3 regions of the Idiomarina sp. T82-3 genome follow, and region 3 is predicted to be linked to each of the others. Evidence: predicted binding sites of a transcription regulator. Region 3 holds the regulator's gene; each other region holds the start of a gene.
The links. The regulator MetJ, encoded in region 3, represses methionine synthesis genes. The targets are predictions, from matches to a motif close to TAGACGTCTAGACGTCTA.
Positions count from the first base shown of each region.

Region 1 (6,482 bases), on a different contig from region 3:
TCTCAACGATATCGGTCACTTCACCAATCGAACGCTTGAACAGTGCCGTGCTCTCAAGCACTGGCATGCGTATTTCTTGATAGCCATAGCTTGCGGCAACTTGACGGATTATCGCCTCGACCTGTTGCCAAGCAGCTGTCTGCTCTGGTAACAGGTCGTTCATTCCTCGAATTGCTTGGATGGTCTTTGCCACGGTTACTCTTCCGTTTAGCCTACAAAATAAGCGCGTATTATAGAGTCTTTACGACGGCGGGTAAAATCAGTTGTCGATTTCTTTTACATCAATGCGATGCTTTTTTATATATTCTACGCGATCACGGATTTGAGCTTCCAATTGATCCACGAGATCATTGTTATCGAGCCGCAGTTTTTGGCGCTCACCACCAATATACAAACCACTCTTGCTTTTGGCACCGGCAAGACCGACTTCTGAAATCAATGCTTCACCGGGACCATTGACCACACAGCCAATCACAGAAACATCCACCGGCTCGGTGATGTCCTCGAGTCGCTGCTCCAACGCATTCACCGTAGAAATCACGTCAAACTCTTGCCGTGAACAGCTGGGGCAGGCAATAAAGTTGATTCCGCGCGAGCGAATACGCAGCGATTTCAACATATCGAAACCCACTTTGATTTCTTCGACAGGATCCGCGGCAAGTGACACGCGTAATGTGTCGCCAATGCCTTCTGCTAACAGCATGCCTAAACCAATGGACGACTTAACCGAACCACTGCGAAGGCCACCGGCTTCGGTAATACCTAAATGTAAGGGTTGATCGATTTGCTTCGCTAAAAGACGGTACGATTCTACCGCTAAGAACACATCGGATGCTTTAACACTGACTTTAAAATCTTGAAAGTCTAAACGGTCCAAGATATCAACATGTCGCATAGCTGATTCAACGAGCGCTTCCGGTGTCGGTTCACCATACTTCTCTTGCAATTCACGCTCTAACGAACCGCCGTTCACACCGATACGAATCGGAATATTTTTGTCGCGCGCGGCGTCTACAACTGCGCGAATACGATCTTCACGACCGATATTGCCCGGGTTAATTCGTAAACAATCAACGCCGTATTCAGCCACTTTAAGTGCGATGCGGTAATCGAAGTGAATATCGGCAACAAGGGGAACAGGGCTTTGTTGCTTAATCAGCTTAAACGCCTCTGCTGCATCCATCGTTGGCACAGAGACACGAACAATATCAGCACCAGCGGCTGCAATACGTTTTATCTGTTCAACAGTCGCTTGAACATCCGTCGTTTCAGTATTCGTCATTGACTGAACAGCAATGGGCGCATTGTCTCCAATCGGCACATTACCTACATAGATCCGACGGGAAGGTCTGCGCTTAATTGGATTTTCGTGCATCATAACGGCTTACACTCGGTCTTTTAATTACTTGAAGGAATCGTTAATCGTGCGACACGATCTTGACGATAATTTGATAAGTCTAACGCATTACCTGCATAGGTAATAGTCACGGCGGCGGGCTTGCAGATGGTCGCCGAAAACGGCGCTTTACCAGGTACCGGCATACGATAGCCCTGTGCTTTTGTACCAATCGCTTGCACTTCACCATCGGCGTCTTCAACTTTTACCCAGCACTCTTCGCTGAACTCCATCACTAAATCGGCGGCTAGTGCGGTATTGTCTGCTTCATCTTCATCGCCGCCAGATACTGAGTTAGCGTCGCTGCTCGCCGACACTGTTGGCTCAGGTTCTGACGCAGTATTTTGCTCTGCGGTGCGTGCTTCACGCGGTTCGTTCGCATCACTTTCTTGCGCCACCTCCGACATCGCTTCGGATGTGACTTGTTGGTTTGATGACGTTTCTGGCATCTCTGCGACAGGTTGCTCAATCGTGTCTGGGCTCATTTCATCCTGTTGGGCAGGATCATTAATACTTAATGAAGTACTTGCATCGGCAGCACTGACTTCAGATTCAAGCAATGGCTGTTCGCTCGAAGTGGCTTCTTGCGCCTGATTTGATTGACGCAGAGTCGGTGTATCTGTGCTGTCCTCTTGTTGCGCTGAGTCGGTTTGTTCAGTAACCGCTTGTTCGACATCATTGCTCAACTTCGAGAAGCTCAAATCACTGTCTTGCCACCACCAAATTACCAACGCGATAACGACCACAACCACTAGCCAAGTGATCATCATCAATCGGTTATCGCTCTCTTGATGTTTTACTCGACGCGAAAAGCTTTGCATCGGCGTGCTTTCAGGTTCTTGGATATTCAGGGATTTGTAAGCTTCATCAATTTTGCTTTGATCAACACCTAACAATTTGGCGTAAGCACGGAGGTAGCCTTTGACAAAGGTGGTCGTTGAAAAGGTGTCATAGTCATCTGCTTCAATCAGTTCAATGACCTGTAAACGCAAACGTAAACGATCAGCGGCCTCGCGAGGCGTCATCGATTTTGCCTCACGCGCTTCTTTAAGAATGTGTCCCGGACCTGCAATGGGGCGACGTGATTGCTCTTGCGACGACATTAGTTCTTCGTTATTTGAGTCTGCGCTTGAGTTGTTATTTGCAGATGAATTATCGGCAGTCATGATCTTTGGATCGTTCCCTAGTTTAACTAAAGTTGAGCGAATTACATTCTAGTGATGTTGTGCACAGTGATTTTGCTGGCTCGCTTGCGCGCCTAATCGTTGGGCTTGCGCAAATGCACGCTGAGCGGCTTGCTGCTGACCTGATAGACACAGCGCTACGGCATAGTTGTTGTGCAGAACTCCGCTCATAGGTTGCCATGATAATGCTTCTTGGTAAAGTAGCAACGCAGAATTGACACGTTCTTTACGTAAATACCAGTGTCCTAGGGCTAACACAGTGTCTACTCGCTTTGGGTCTGCCAAAAATGCCTGTTTAAAGTGCCGTTCGGCGTGGTCAAGCTGGTTCTGGGCTAAATAAGCCATTCCCGCTCTCAAATGGGCATCCACTACCGTTTCATCAGTGGAAACAGAACAGGCCGTTAAAGCAAATCCTATCGCTCCTAGGATAAACCTATGCATTGAAGTTACTCCTTACTTAGTCACTCAAGGCATAGGTATTCATCACTGTCTAGTCTGACTTAACCTGAATAGCATCACCGCCGCGCTGCGCTTGCTGACGTTTTAGGATACGCTTAGTGCGGTCGATAACATCGCCTACGAGCTGACCGCATGCGGCATCGATATCGTCGCCTCGAGTTTTACGAACCATAACAGTAAAACCATAGTCCATTAATACTTTAGCGAAACGGTCAATGCGCGAATTACTCGAACGACCATAGTCGGAACCTGGGAATGGATTAAACGGAATCAGGTTGATTTTGCTCGGTGTATCTTTAAGCGTACGAGCGAGCTCATGCGCTTGGTCCATCGAGTCGTTTACGTGATCGAGCATGACATACTCAACCGTCACTTTATGCTGAGCTTTTGACTGCTCAACGTATTTACGACTCGACGCTAAAAACTGTTCGATGTTGTACTTTTTATTAATCGGTACGATTTCATTGCGCAGCTCGTCGTTAGGCGCATGCAACGAAATAGCGAGCATTACATCGATTTGCTCGCGTAGCTTGTCCAATGCCGGTACCACACCTGAGGTACTCAAGGTAACTCGACGTTTAGACAAACCAAAACCGTAATCATCCATCATGAGGTCCATCGCTGGCACCACATTGTTGAGATTGAGCAGCGGTTCGCCCATGCCCATCATGACGACGTTAGTCACAGGCTTGATACCTGTTTTACCATAGGCCCCGAGTAGCTGATTAACACGCCACACCTGACCAATGATTTCCGCTACGTTGAGGTTACGGTTGAAACCTTGTTGGCCCGTTGAGCAGAAAGTGCACTCAAGAGCACAGCCTACCTGTGATGAAACGCACAAGGTGGCGCGGTCACGTTCTGGGATCCAAACAGTTTCAACATCTTGACCATCAAACAATGTCATGACGAATTTAATCGTGCCATCGCTCGATTGCTGCTGCTCGCGAATTTCTGGTGCGCGAATTTCAGCACATTGTTTGAGCTTCTCGCGTAGTCCTTTGTTGAGATTGGTCATCTCATCAAAGTCGTCGACACAAAAGTGATAGAGCCATTTCATGACCTGATCGGCACGGAACGGTTTTTCGCCCATCTCTTTGAAAAAGGCTTTCATTCCATCGCGGTTCAGGTTTAGAAGATTCACTTTTTTATCGATAGCGTTGGTCATAAATTTCCTGTATCTAAAAAGTACCGTGCGCCAAAGGGCGCACGATTTTATTCGTTAAACGATCAGTCTTGCGTAAGACTTATCGAGTACGTGGGCAGATCTCTTCATCGCTGAAGAAGTACGCGATTTCGCGTGCTGCAGTTTCAGCTGCGTCAGAACCATGTACTGCGTTCTCGTCGATAGTTTCAGCATAGTCTGCGCGAAGCGTGCCTGCCAATGCGTCTGCTGGGTTCGTTGCACCCATGATTTCACGGTTTTTCAGGATAGCTTCTTCGCCTTCCAATACTTGAACTACGATTGGACCTGAAGTCATGAATTCAACTAACGCGCCAAAGAAAGGACGCTCGCTGTGCTCTGCATAGAAGCCTTCAGCTTGTTCTTTGCTCAAGTGCATCATTTTTGACGCTACGATACGCAGACCTGCGCTTTCGAAACGATTATAGATTGCGCCGATTAAGTTTTTCGCAACCGCGTCGGGCTTAATAATTGATAAAGTGCGCTCTAAAGCCATCTTTTTTACTCCAAAATGGGTATTTAACCAGAGGTGAAAATTTCCGCGCGAATTATACGTTAGATCTCAGAAAAAATCGAATATCTATTGATTGTTTTTTAACTCGTTCTCAGCTACTATCGAAAAACGTTTAGCCTTATAGACGTCCAAAAGGAGTCCGTCAGATGTCGAATACGACCCAGTTCCAAAAAGCTACCCTAGGCGGTGGATGTTTTTGGTGTATTGAATCCGCATTTAATCAACTTAAAGGCATTGAATCGGCGCAGTCAGGTTACACTGGCGGCACAACCGAGAATCCGACCTACAAACAGGTCTGCAATGGCGATACCGGTCATGCGGAAGTTGTACAGTTAACTTTTGATCCGTCGATTATTAGTTATCGTCAGATTTTGGAAATCTTTTTTACCTTGCACGATCCCACGCAAGTGAATCGTCAAGGTAACGATGTGGGCACACAATACCGCACTTCTATCTTTTATCATGATGACGAGCAACAACAGATCGCGCTTGAACTCATTGATGAACTCGAAAATGATGTGGTGTTTGAAGATCCGATTGTGACAGAAGTTGCACCGCTCGACACCTTCTACAGTGCCGAGGATTACCATGATGATTACTTTAATCGCAATCCGGAGAACCCGTATTGCCAAGCGGTTATTTCACCTAAGCTGGCAAAATTCCGTAAAACCTTCGCTGAATTACTGCGCAGCTAACACGCGATAGGTGTTCAGTACATGGTCCGCGGCATATTCCATTTCCTGCAAGGTGGTGTCGCGGCCCAAACTAAACCTGAGCGATGCATGTGCCAGTTCATCGGATAAACCAATCGCGCGCAGCACATAAGAAGGCTCTACACTCGCGGATGTACAGGCTGACCCTGAAGAAATCGCTAAGTCCTTTAACGACATCAGCAATAACTCACCTTCTACATTAGCAAAGCGTAAATTCATGATATTGGGTACGCGTTGCGATACATCACCATTCAATTTAATGCCAGGCTCCGCTAATAATTTATCGAGAAACAACTGGCTCAACGCACGGTAATGTTCACGATCATCTCCTAAGCGTTGACGGGCAAGCTGCGCCGCTTCGCCTAAACCAACAATCTGATGGGTCGCCAAGGTACCCGAACGCATGCCGCGTTCATGCCCACCCCCATGCATTTCAGCCTCAAGTTGTACTTTAGGTTTACGACGCACATAGAGCGCACCTATTCCTTTTGGCCCATACATTTTGTGTGCCGATATAGAAAGCAAGTCTACACCAAGTTGTTCTACATCAAGTGGCAGTTTACCGGCACTTTGCGCAGCATCGACATGCAGAAGTACGTTGTTTTCCCGACAACATGCACTGATCGCTGGGATATCTTGAATAACACCCAGCTCATTGTTTACATGCATCACACTGACTAATACCGTATCCTCGCGCATCGCTTGTTGTAATGCTTGGCTATCTATCAAGCCGTCTTTATCAACCGATAAAAACGTCACATCAAAACCTTCGCGCTCAAGCTGCAATGCCGGATCAATAACGGCTTTGTGCTCTGTCGCCACCGTAATTAGGTGCTTTCCCTTGTTACGCGCCTGATGCATGACACCTTTTAATGCTAAATTATCCGATTCTGTCGCACCCGAGGTGAAAACGATTTCACGCGGATCGGCGTTGATTAAATCCGCAACTTGATTTCGCGCGATGTCGACTGCCTCTTCCGCCTGCCAACCGAGGCGGTGCGAGCGCGATGCCGGATTGGCAAAAACGCCATCC
Region 1 is NZ_LSBQ01000001.1:70,528-77,009, forward strand. Features, by position in the region: gene hisS (histidine--tRNA ligase) at 1-193, opposite strand, end outside; gene ispG (flavodoxin-dependent (E)-4-hydroxy-3-methylbut-2-enyl-diphosphate synthase) at 260-1,378, opposite strand; gene AWU56_RS00280 (RodZ domain-containing protein) at 1,399-2,562, opposite strand; gene AWU56_RS00285 (tetratricopeptide repeat protein) at 2,611-3,021, opposite strand; gene rlmN (dual-specificity RNA methyltransferase RlmN) at 3,071-4,207, opposite strand; gene ndk (nucleoside-diphosphate kinase) at 4,287-4,718, opposite strand; gene msrA (peptide-methionine (S)-S-oxide reductase MsrA) at 4,883-5,431, shown strand; gene AWU56_RS00305 (IscS subfamily cysteine desulfurase) at 5,417-6,482, opposite strand, start outside.
Region 1: msrA (peptide-methionine (S)-S-oxide reductase MsrA) is a predicted target of MetJ. The motif match lies at 4,850-4,867, and genes of this name have one in related genera.

Region 2 (6,482 bases), on a different contig from region 3:
GTCGTTTCTAACAAACGGTTAGCGAAACCCCATTCGTTATCGCACCAACATAAAAGTTTTACCAATCGACGATGACTCACACGCGTCTGAGTTCCATCAACAATGCACGAGTGCGGGTCATGGTTAAAATCAATCGACACCAAAGGCTCTTCAGTATAGTCGAGTATTGCTCGTAACCCTTTGGAAGCTGCATTTTTTATCAATCGGTTAACTTGTTCACCATCGACATCGGTTTGTAGCGTGACGCTTAAATCCATCGCTGTCACATTTGTAGTTGGAACACGTACCGCGATCGCCTCAAAGCGACCGTGTAAATGAGGTAATATGCGTTCAATCCCGCGTGCTAGCTTTGTATCGACAGGGATAATTGACCGTCCCGCCGCTCGTGTGCGCCTTAAATCAGGATGATAAGCATCGATGACTTGCTGATCATGCATTGCCGAGTGGATCGTAGTGACCGCACCTGATTCAATGCCAAAAGCGTCGTCGAGTAATTTGATCACCGGTACAATGCAGTTCGTTGTACAAGAGCCATTCGATACGATGCGATGCTCAGGCAATAATACATCTTGGTTGACCCCAAAAATGATAGTCGCATCCATATCAGGCGTGCCGGGTTGCGAGAACAACACCCGACTCACACCCGCGTTTAAGTAGCGCTCTCCGTCTGCATGGCTGCCAAACACACCCGTACAGTCAACAACGATATCAACGCCGTAAGCTTGCCATTCAACGTGCTCAATTTCGGTTTCGTGGCTCAACTTAATCGTATCGCCGGCAACGGTAAGATCGTCATCAGACAAAGTGACTGGAAATTGAAATCGACCGTGAGACGAATCGTACTTCAACAAGTGCGCCATCGACTCCGATGGCGCGGGCTCGTTCACCAAGACAATACTAAAGCGTTGCTGCCAGCCGCGCTCATAGAACGAGCGTAGAAAACTACGCCCGATCCTGCCGAAACCGTTTATTGCGATTCTCTTCGTCAATTCAAACCTCGTTTAGCTCGCCGCGCGAACAACCGCTTCCACGGTAATATCAAAGTGCTCAAAAAGTGCTTTAGCCGGAGCTGACTCACCAAACGAGTTCATACCAATCACAGTGCCGTCTAAGCCAACGTATTTACGCCAATAATCAGCAATACCGGCTTCAACTGCAACGCGCTTACGCACAGCTGAAGGTAATACGTGCTCGCGGTATTCGGCGTCCTGGTCATCAAATACATCCGTGGATGGCATCGAAACAACACGGACATTCATACCTTTTGCAGCCAATTGCTCACGTGCTGCAACCGCTAAGTCGACCTCGGAACCCGTCGCAATCAAAATAGAGTCTGGTGTGCCATCACAATCTTTCAGGATATAACCACCGCGGCTAATGTTATTCAGTTGCTCGGCATCGCGTGTTTGCTGCTGCATACCCTGACGGCTAAACACCAACGCTGTTGGTTTATCGTTGCTTTGCAACGCACTGCGCCAAGCGACCGCGGTTTCGACTGCATCGCACGGGCGCCAGCAATTGAGGTTAGGTGTTAAGCGCAGATTAGCCAATTGCTCAACAGGCTGGTGAGTTGGTCCGTCTTCACCTAAACCAATTGAGTCGTGGGTGTAAACGAAAATCGAGGGCTGCTTCATTAAGGCGGCCATACGCACTGCGTTGCGCGCATATTCCATAAACATTAAGAAGGTTGCACCGTAAGGCTTGAAGCCACCATGTAGCGTAACTCCATTCATTATCGCCGACATCGCAAACTCACGCACACCATAGAACACATAGTTTCCGTTCGCGTCGTCAGCTGTTACGCCTTTAGCACCCTGCCATAAGGTTAGATTAGACCCTGCTAAGTCAGCCGAACCACCAAGCAGTTCAGGTAGCTTCGGACCCACCTCATTCAATACATTTAACGACGCTTTGCGTGTTGCGGGGTTTTCAGGGTTAGCTTGCAATTGCTCAATGTAAGCCTGCAACTCGCTTTCAAAGTCGCCTGGCAACTCACCCGCTAAGCGACGTTTAAGCTCTGCTGCAAGTTCTGGGTAAGCCTGTTCATAAGCGGTCCAATGCTTATTCCACGAGGCCTCAATCGCATCACCCTTGTCTTTAGCGTCCCACGCTTGGTAAACATCCTGAGGCACTTCAAAGCGATCATACGACCAATTCAATTGCTTGCGCGCGAGTGCAATTTCGTCATCACCTAATGGCGCACCGTGGCAACTCTCTTGTCCTTGCTTATTAGGCGAACCAAAACCAATTACGGTTTTACAAATAATCAATGTAGGGCGCTGCGTTTCGCTGCGTGCGCTTTCAATCGCCTGCTTAATGGCATCGGCATCATGTCCATCAACATCACGAATCACATGCCAGTTATATGATTCAAAGCGTTGTGCAGTATCGTCTGTAAACCAGCCTTCGACTTCACCATCAATCGAGATACCGTTATCGTCGTAAAATGCGATGAGCTTGCCTAAGCCAAGTGTACCTGCCAATGAGCAAGCCTCATGAGAAATGCCTTCCATCAAGCAACCATCGCCCAAAAAGGTATAGGTGAAGTGGTCAACTACATTATGTTCATCACGGTTAAACTGTGCCGCCAGAGTTTTTTCCGCTAACGCCATGCCGACAGCATTTGCGATGCCTTGACCTAAAGGCCCTGTCGTTGTCTCGATACCCGGCGTATAACCATACTCTGGATGGCCAGGGGTTTTCGAATGTAACTGACGGAATTGCTTAATGTCGTCAATGCTAAGGTCGTAACCTGTTAAATGAAGCAACGAGTAGATGAGCATCGAGCCATGACCGTTTGACAGCACAAAGCGGTCGCGGTCGGCCCAACTGGGGTTATTTGGGTTGTGCTTTAAATAATCTCGCCATAATACTTCAGCGATATCTGCCATGCCCATTGGCGCCCCAGGGTGACCTGAGTTGGCTTGTTGGACGGCATCCATACTTAGAGCACGGATAGCGTTGGCGAGATGACGACGTTCAGACATGAAAAACCCCCGATTGGTGACACGCAATTAGATGAACCATAGTTGGTGCGCGTATTGTCCACAATTCGGGGGCTTCAAGCAAATTTATGGGCGAAAAATTCAACACCCGTAAATTAGATATCCTGCTTTAATGCATCGGCTTTATCAGTTTTTTCCCATGGAAATTCCTCTCGCCCAAAGTGCCCGTAGGTCGACGTAGCACGATAAATAGGCCGTTCCAGATCAAGCATCTGAATTAAACCGTAAGGACGCAAGTCAAAATGACGGCGTACTAACGCTATCAACTTCTCTTCACTGTGTTGCGAAGTACCAAAGGTATCAATACTGATTGATGTTGGCTCAGCAACGCCAATTGCATATGACACCTGAATTTCGCAGCGTTCCGCCAAGCCTGCGGCAACGAGGTTTTTCGCCACGTAACGTGCCGCGTATGCGGCGCTGCGGTCAACCTTCGATGGATCTTTGCCCGAGAACGCGCCGCCACCGTGACGCGCCATGCCACCGTAGGTATCCACAATAATTTTGCGCCCCGTCAAACCGCAGTCACCCATCGGGCCGCCAATCACGAATCGACCGGTTGGATTAATGTGGAACTTAGTATCACGGCTAACCCATTGTTCGGGTAGCACTGGCTTAATGATCTCTTCCATCACGGCTTCACGCAATGTGGCTTGGTCAATATCTTCACGGTGTTGGGTCGAAAGCACTACCGTATCAATTGCCACCGGTTTACCATTCTCGTATACAAACGTCAGCTGGCTTTTGGCATCAGGCCGTAACCAATCGAGCGTGCCATTTTTACGCATCTCTGACTGACGCTGAACAATGCGGTGCGCATAGGTAATGGGGGCTGGCATTAATACCGAGGTTTCATTAGATGCATAGCCAAACATCAAACCCTGATCACCCGCGCCTTGCGCTTCAGGCGATTCACGATCTACGCCTTGATTAATATCTTGGCTCTGCTTACCAATCGCGTTTAGTACCGCGCAAGAGTTGGCATCAAAACCCATGTCCGAATGTGTGTAACCGACATCACGGATGGCTTGACGGGTTAAATCTTCAATATCGACCCAAGCTGAAGTGGATATTTCCCCGCCCACTAATACCATGCCAGTTTTGACATAGGTTTCACACGCCACACGGGCGCGGATATCTTTTGCTAAAATTGCATCCAGTACGGCATCAGAAATCTGGTCCGCAATTTTATCAGGATGGCCCTCTGAAACCGATTCAGAAGTAAATAGGTGACGTGACATATGCCTACCATTCCTTTATTTTGATTAAAATAACTAGTACTGACGGCGTAATTTAACCGATCAATAAAAAAATTTCTACTTCTAGACGTCCAAAAGTCTGTTCATAGATAAGGATTCAATTAAGTCGTATGAGAGTTCCACGCATTTTTCATCCCGAGCCACTCACGGTCAACAGCACCGTATCGCTCAGTGATGACGCCTTTCAACACACCATCAAAGTGCTTCGCATGCAAGAAGGTCAGGCGCTTGAGTTGTTTTGTAACGATGACTTTAATTACGCAGCGGTACTCACTTCAGTCGCCAAGAAAAGCGCGCAAGTTGAAATTACTGGTGCCCAACTCAACAACACCGAGTCTCCTCTATTCGTTCACCTAGGTCAGGTCGTTTCACGCGGAGACAGGATGGATTTCGCCCTACAGAAATCAGTGGAACTCGGTGTTAATGCCATCACTCCGCTGTTCAGCGAGCGCTGCGGTGTAAAATTAAACGGTGATCGACTTGAGAAGAAACAACAACAATGGCAGAAAATTGTCATTTCTGCTTGTGAGCAATCCGGTCGCAGTCATGTCCCTGTCGTACTTCCTGCAATATCAGTCGATGACTTTGTAAAGACGCCGTTTGACGGTTTGCGGTTAACCTTAGATCCCTATGCGCAGGTACCTCTCAATCAGATTGAGGGCGCTAACTCGGCCCAGCGCATTCAGTTAATGATTGGTCCAGAGGGTGGTTTCACGGATATTGAAGTTGAACACGCTCGCCACCATCACTTTAAACCGATTCGTTTAGGACCACGTATTCTGCGAACAGAAACCGCTGCGATGACAGCTTTAGCAGCCATCCAGTATGAATTTGGTGACCTCAACGCCAGCAACGAATAAGGAAAATACCCATGAAGTTAGCCATGATTATGGATCCCATTGCGCAGGTAAAAACGGAAAAAGATACCAGTTTCCGACTGTTGCTCGAAGCACAGGCGCGCGGTTACCAAAGTTATTATATTGAAATGGCCGACCTGCTCATTGACTCAGGTCGACCTTACGCTATGGCACGCAAAGTCACCGTCAAAGATCAAAAGACAGACTTTTATCAGTTAGGTGATGTTGAGAAGCTACCGCTCGGTGACTTTGATATAATCATGATGCGCAAAGACCCGCCGTTTGATAGTCAGTTCCTCTATGCAACGCACATATTTGATTTGGCGCAAGCTGAAGGTGCGCTGGTAGTGAATAACCCGCAAAGCTTGCGAGATTGTAATGAAAAGCTTTATACCAGTTGGTTTCCTGAATTTATTACCGATAGTTTGGTGTCCGCCAATGCTGAGCAACTTAAGGCGTTTCATAAGAAGCACGGTACCGTCATACTTAAACCGTTAGACGGGATGGGTGGCGCATCGATATTTAAAGTTAACGAAGACGGTGCAAATTTAGGTGTCATCATCGAAACACTCACCGAAAAAGGTCAGCGTTATGCCATGGCACAAAAATATCTGCCAGAGATCAAGGACGGCGATAAGCGGATTCTGATTATTAATGGCGAACCGGTGCCTTACGCACTAGCTCGAATTCCTTCGGCTGGTGAGACACGCGGCAACCTTGCGGCTGGCGGCAGTGGGCGTCCGCAACCATTGAGCGAAAGTGACGAACGCATTGCGCGTGCTATCGGTCCCACACTTAAACAAAAAGGTTTATATCTTGTTGGTCTCGATGTCATTGGTGAACGTATTACAGAAATCAATGTGACGAGTCCAACTTGTATGCGAGAGATCGAAAACGCCTATGACATCAATATAGCAGCGCAACTCTTCGCAGCTATTGAGCACGATCTGCAGCAGCGTCGTTGAAATTGCTGAATAAACCCCGATATAAGTCTTATCGTGAGTGAGGAGTGCTTTATGGAAAGCTTACAAAATCATTTTTTAATTGCTACACCCAGTATGAATGATCCGCTGTTTCGTCGTAGCGTGACTTATATCTGCGAACACAACGAAGACGGTGCGATGGGACTGATCATTAATCAACCTGCAGAGCTAACGGTTAACTCGTTGCTCGACAAACTTGAAATTGTTTATCCGGATAGCGCAGATAGTCTTAAAGGTCCAGTCTATCAAGGCGGTCCGGTGGGTCAGGAGCGAGGCTTTGTGATTCACCCACCACAACAAAACTGGCGCAGTAGCCTCAAGTTGAGTGATGAGATTATGGTCACCACCTCACGTGATATTTTAGAGGCATTGGGTTCC
Region 2 is NZ_LSBQ01000002.1:59,926-66,407, reverse strand. Features, by position in the region: gene epd (erythrose-4-phosphate dehydrogenase) at 1-989, opposite strand, end outside; gene tkt (transketolase) at 1,002-2,987, opposite strand; gene metK (methionine adenosyltransferase) at 3,101-4,246, opposite strand; gene AWU56_RS01485 (16S rRNA (uracil(1498)-N(3))-methyltransferase) at 4,375-5,124, shown strand; gene gshB (glutathione synthase) at 5,136-6,086, shown strand; gene AWU56_RS01475 (YqgE/AlgH family protein) at 6,138-6,482, shown strand, end outside.
Region 2: metK (methionine adenosyltransferase) is a predicted target of MetJ. The motif match lies at 4,321-4,338, and genes of this name have one in related genera.

Region 3 (6,482 bases):
ATTGGTAAGTGAAGCTGCGCCGCAACGGCAACGGTAACGCCACTTCAATGTAGTGAGGGCTGTCTATCATAGCGCTATTCTGAAACGCAATGAGCGATAAAACAAGCGTAATAAGCCTCTTGAATGATCAGTGAAGATCGCATAAAATGCCGCGCTCTTAAACATTGTTGTTTTTTTACACATGGTGTCCTGCGCAGACGAGGCGACTGGATAGCGATGTGGCCTAACTCGAGGTATTCCCATGAAACAAGGTATTCATCCTAAGTACGAAGCAATCAAAGTAACTTGCTCGTGCGGTAACGAATTTGAAACTCGCTCTACTCGCGTAGAAGATCTACACATCGACGTATGTTCAGAGTGCCACCCATTCTACACTGGTAAGCAACGTGTAATGGACACAGGTGGTCGTGTCGACAAATTCAAGAAACGTTTTGGTACTTTGGGCAAAAAATAATTGCCGGTACGCAAAACGTATAAAAATGAGCTTTTCAGCCCATTTTTACAAAAAAGGCGCCAAATGGCGCCTTTTTTCATATCTACTCTGCTCAGAGACACCATTGTTAAAGAAAAGTTGACTGGTGTGTTTTTAAACACATCAAAAGTTAGCATGATCTGAGTGAGTCCACATAAGCAGGTAAGATTTGTTATTTTCCTAATTGCCTTTATCCTAATACATCATCCTTTATTCATTTTTTCAGGTTGCCTAAATGTCAGATTTCCGCCAAAAAGCGTTGGATTATCACCAATACCCCACACCAGGTAAGATTTCAGTTGAACTCACCAAGCCAGCTGACTCTGCGAAAGACTTAGCGCTTGCCTACAGTCCGGGTGTTGCGGAACCAGTGAGAGCCATAGCTGAAGATCCCGACAATGCCTATAAATATACGGCGAAAGGCAATATGGTCGCTGTTATTTCTAATGGTACCGCGATTCTTGGTTTGGGTAACTTGGGGCCGCTGGCATCAAAGCCCGTGATGGAAGGGAAAGCACTGTTATTTAAGCGGTTTGCAGGATTAGACTCCATCGATATTGAAGTCTCCCATCGCACTACTCAAGATTTCATTAATACAGTGGCGAATATAGCCGACACATTTGGTGGTATTAATCTTGAGGATATCAAGGCGCCTGAGTGTTTCGAAATCGAGCAAGCGCTTATTGAAAAATGTAACGTACCTGTGTTTCATGATGACCAACACGGCACGGCTATTGTGACCGCTGCAGGCATGTTGAATGCACTTGAAATCCAAGGTAAGTCCCTTAAAGATGCCCATATTGTTTGCATGGGTGCGGGGGCCGCCGCCATCGCCTGTATGGAGCTACTTATCAAATGTGGTGCGCAACGCGAACATATTTACATGTTGGATTCCAAAGGTGTCATCCATACTCGCCGCGAGGATCTCAACGAATATAAAGCGCTCTTCGCAAACAACACTGACAAACGGACGCTCGAAGAAGTCATTGAAGGGGCCGACCTGTTTCTCGGTGTTTCAGGACCTGACCTACTCTCGCCAGAAACGCTTAAACTGATGGCTGATAAGCCGATCGTGTTCGCTTGCTCTAACCCGGATCCAGAAATTAAGCCCGAATTAGCTCAGCAAACTCGCGACGACATTATTATCGGCACTGGTCGTTCTGACTACCCTAACCAAGTCAACAATGTGTTGTGCTTTCCGTTCATGTTTCGCGGCGCTTTAGATGTGCGTGCAACCGCAATTAACGATGAGATGAAAATTGCAGCGGTTGAAGCCATCCGCCAGCTCGCAAAAGAGGAAGTGCCTGATGAGGTCAAAAAAGCAGCCGGTATTGATGAACTCACTTTCGGCGCTGATTACATCATTCCTAAACCCATGGACCCTCGCTTGTGTCAGCGCGTAGCTAAGGCAGTGGCAGAGGCAGCGGTCGATTCTGGTGTTGCCAAAATCCCGCTACCTGAAAACTATATGCAAGATTAAGGCGTATCGAGTTCATCATCTGCAGGAATTGGAAGCCCTCGTGCTTCTAATTCTTCGCGTACTGCCTTAGGTATTTTATTTGGATTGGTCTTTTCTAAATCGGTATCCGTCGGCAACGGTTGGCCCGTAAAAGCGTGTAAAAAGGCTTCGCAGAGTAGTTCGCTGTTCGTAGCATGACGTAAGTTCTTAACTTGACGGCGAGTTCGCTCATCGGTGAGTACTTTAAGCACGCGAGTCGGTATTGATACGGTTACCTTTTTTACCTGTTCGCTTTTACGCCCGTGCTCTGCATAGGGGTAGATATAATCACCATTCCACTTCATCGTGAGAGTCCTGCCTTAGTCAAAAACCATATAAGTTATATTGAATTTTACTCAATCCCAGATGAAGGTCAAATTTTATCCGTCTAGATGGCTAAAATTTGCTGACATTTGGCGTTTGATGTTTTAGCCTTAGTCATTACATCAGTTAATTCATTTATTTGAGAGGTATCGCCAATGACCGCAGAGCCGAGCTTAGATCAGATTCGGACGGTAGCCGATAACGTTCAAGTGCATAAGTTTGGCGGCAGTAGTTTGGCTGACGCTTTTTGTTATCGTCGCGTGGCACGCATTGTAACCGAATATGCAGGCGCAAGCGATGTTGTGGTGGTCTCGGCGGCGGGTGATACCACTAACCGTATTTTAGCAATTATTAAAGCTCAAAAGGAGTCTGGCGATACGGCTGATATTTTACTCGACCAACTGGAGCGGTTCCAACAAGGATTAATCCACGAACTTCTCGGTAGCGAGTTTGCGGCACCTATCCTTGAGCAGTCGACTGTGGATTTTCAACGCTTCCGCGACTTCGTTGCGGGTAAAGAAATTATCGAACACGAGGCAGAACTACTGTCTTACGGTGAACTTTGGTCAGCTCGACTCCTTGCGGCATTATTAAGGAAACAAGGTACTAAAGCAGACCATATTGATGCACGTGACTTCCTAAAGGCTGAAGACGCCCCTGAGCCCGTTATTCAGGAGTTAGAGTCGCGCCATAATTTATTAAATCGCGTAGCACCTTTTCCCGGCACACGATTTATTGTTACGGGCTTTATTGCACGCGGTTTAAACGGTGAGAGCCTCACACTAGGTCGTAACGGCAGTGACTATTCTGCGACTTTGGTTGGTAGCTTACTTAATTCAAAGCAAGTCACTATTTGGAAAGACGTCGCCGGTGTTTATTCAGCCGATCCGCGTAAGATAGAACGTGTCGTCAGTTTGTCGACCTTAGATTGGAGCGAAGCAGAAGAGCTGGCTCGATTAGGCAGCCCGGTGCTACACCCTCGCACATTCCAACCTGTTGACCGCGATCGTATGGTCATTTCGGTGCGCTCAAGCCTAAAAGTTGAAAATCAGCAGACCCGTATTGGCAATTTCGAACATACAGAACCTAAGGGTAAAGTATTCACATCTTTGTCCGAAGTTGTATTGTTTAAGGTCGAACTCAACGACCGCGAGCTCGTCAAACAACTTGACGCGCTGGATTTAACGCCATTGGTAAGCTGGACCGAACCCGAAAAACATCAGCAATACTTGGTTTTCCACCAAAACCACTTGAACTACATCAGCCACTGGCTCGACCGCATCAATGCGGGTAATGCAGTCACGCAAATCCACGGCTATTCAATGGTGGCACTGGTTGGTAATCGCATTCAAGAGACGGATCAATATAATACCTTCAAACTACAGTTAGGCGAACAGAAGGTGCGTCGCTTTGCGGTCAGCGAAGACGGGTGTTCTGCGGTCGCCATATTAGAACAAAAGCTTGATAACCGTTTACTCAACCGGCTTCATAGCCAGTTATTTAACTATCGCCGCAGCTTAGGCGTGCTAGTCATTGGTCGCGGTAACATTGGTACAGCTTGGTTGGACTTATTCCGTCAACAGCGCGACCGCATTAACCAAGTAATGGATGTCCGAGTAATAGGTATCGCTAACTCTAAGAAGCTCTGGCTTGACTATAGTGGCGTCGAATTGAATGAGTGGCAAGCAGGGTTTGACCGTTTATCACGCCCATACGTACTAACCGAGCTGCTTCGAGAGTTGCCCAATGCACCTTACGATGAATTGGTTATGATTGACCTAACCGATGCTAAAGCCGTTGCGCAACTCTATCCCAGCTTATTTGCCAATGGGTTGCACATTATTAGTGCGAATAAGCGCGCTGGCTCAGCTGAGGAATCTTTATACCGTGAAATTCGCACGATCCAGCATGAGTATAAACGTGAGTGGCTTTATAACACCACGGTCGGTGCAGGATTGCCACTTAACTACGCGATTAACGATTTACGGGGCTCCGGCGATGAAATTCGTAGCATTTCGGGGATTTTTTCCGGCACCATGTCTTGGCTATTCGAGAACTTCACGGACGGTGTTAAATTCAGTGATTTAGTATTAGAAGCTAAAAAGCGCGGCTATTCAGAGCCCGACCCACGTGAGGATTTATCCTGTCAGGATCTGGTACGTAAGCTATTAATCTTAGCTCGCGAAATTGGTCTTAAACTTGATTGGGAAGATATCAGCGTGAGCAGTTTGGTGCCTGAAAGTCTTCGCGATATCTCTGCCAGTGAGTTTTTACAACGAGCTCACGAGTTAGACGAGCCAATGGATACCATGCTTAAGGAAGCAGCCAAAGACGGTAATGTGCCGCGCTTACTCGCCAGCTTCTCGGTCTCTGAAGAAGGGCGGGTCAGTGCGAAAATAGGTGTCGAATATATTCCAGCAGGCGATATGCTGGCCAACCTGATCCCTGGCGAGAATATCTTTGTGATATACACCGATTGGTATTCAGAAATGCCACTGGTTATTAGCGGCCCAGGCGCAGGTAAGCACGTCACAGCCGGCGGCGTACAATCTGATCTCAACCAATTACTGGCAAAACTAACGGTGACGGGTTAGAACAACCCGTCTTCGTTATTAAAGATATCTTTGTTATCGCGCTCATCTTGAGCATATTCAGTTGGCTCGGTGCCACTGATAAAATACTCGAAGCGGCTCGTGTAGTCGTTTCGATGCGATAACTTACCCGTTTCCATATCAATTCTCACACTCACCACGTTGGGTGGAATGGTAAAGTCATCGGCTGGAAATTTGCCGACCGCTTTTTCCATGAATAAGATCCACCCTGGCAATGCGGTTTTCGCACCCGCTTCACCTCCTGAGATTGGTTGTTCTTTACTACTCAGCAACGGGTTCATCGTAGTCCGACCCAACTCGCGTGATACATCGTCAAAGCCCACCCATGTGGTCGTCACTAACCCCGTCGTAAAGCCAGAGAACCAGGTGTCTTTAACATCATTGGTGGTACCGGTTTTACCTGTAATCGATCGTCCCGTGACATTAACGATAGGTTTAGAACGTTGGATGCGCCATGAAGTACCATTCCAGCCTGTTTTATGAGCCCAACTGCCTCCACCCCATACCGCTGAATTCATCGCTTGGGCAACCAAAAAAGCGTTCTGCTCAGAAATTATACGGGGCGCTCCATTCTCACAGTCTTCACAAGCTAGCTTCGGTTGTGCTTCGTAGACCACCTTTCCATCACCGTCTTCTATTCGCTCGATAATGTAGGGGTTGATCAAGAAACCGCCATTAGCGAAAGTCGCATAGGCACGCGCAACTTCCATTGGTGTCATAGATAACGAGCCCAGCGAGATAGATTCATTTTCTGGAATCGTATCGCGTGGAATACCAAACTTCGCGATATGATCGGCGGCGGTTTTAACGCCAAGTTCCCGTATTAGGCGAACAGAGACCACGTTTTTTGACTTAGCTAATGCCTTGCGAAGGCGAATAGGGCCTTCATAGACGTCCGGAGAGTTTTTAGGACGCCAGGCGATACCCGCGCCCGGATTCCACTGATTAATAGGTGCGTCATTCACCAAGGTAGCCAAGGTAAAACCTTGCTCGAAGGCTGCCGAGTAAATCAGGGGCTTGATATTTGAGCCTACTTGTCGCGCTGCTTGTAAGGCGCGATTATATTGGCTGAGATTAAAGCTATAGCCTCCAACTACTGCCTCTACGGCACCATCTTGCGGCTTTAAGGAAACAATCGCAGAACTTGGTTCCGGCACTTGTGCTAATCGAAGTTGATGCTCATCACCCACCGAACGCACATAGATAACGTGTCCCGGCTGCATAATATCTGTAGCAGACTTAGGCGCCTCACCTTGGCGCTCCTCATTAAGATACGGACGCGCCCACTTCATCGCATCCCAGTTTAAGGTCGTTGCTTGTTCATCACCTTTGATTAGGATTTGCGCTGATTGTTCATCAACGCCCATAACTACTGCGGGAACGACAGCGCCAATGCGATCGACACGCGCTAAATAGTCAATAACCTCGGCCTGCGATAATGCCGGTTTACCCTCTTTTTCGTTCCAAAGTACGCTGACAGGTCCCCGATAGCCATGACGCTCATCATAACCATGTAGGTTATTCCAAATAGCCTGTTGAGCGGCTTGCTGGACATCGCTACGGACAGTCGTATAAA
Region 3 is NZ_LSBQ01000016.1:42,483-48,964, forward strand. Features, by position in the region: gene priA (primosomal protein N') at 1-70, opposite strand, end outside; gene rpmE (50S ribosomal protein L31) at 242-454, shown strand; gene AWU56_RS09905 (malic enzyme-like NAD(P)-binding protein) at 708-1,952, shown strand; gene metJ (met regulon transcriptional regulator MetJ) at 1,949-2,275, opposite strand; gene AWU56_RS09915 (bifunctional aspartate kinase/homoserine dehydrogenase II) at 2,450-4,888, shown strand; gene AWU56_RS09920 (penicillin-binding protein 1A) at 4,885-6,482, opposite strand, start outside.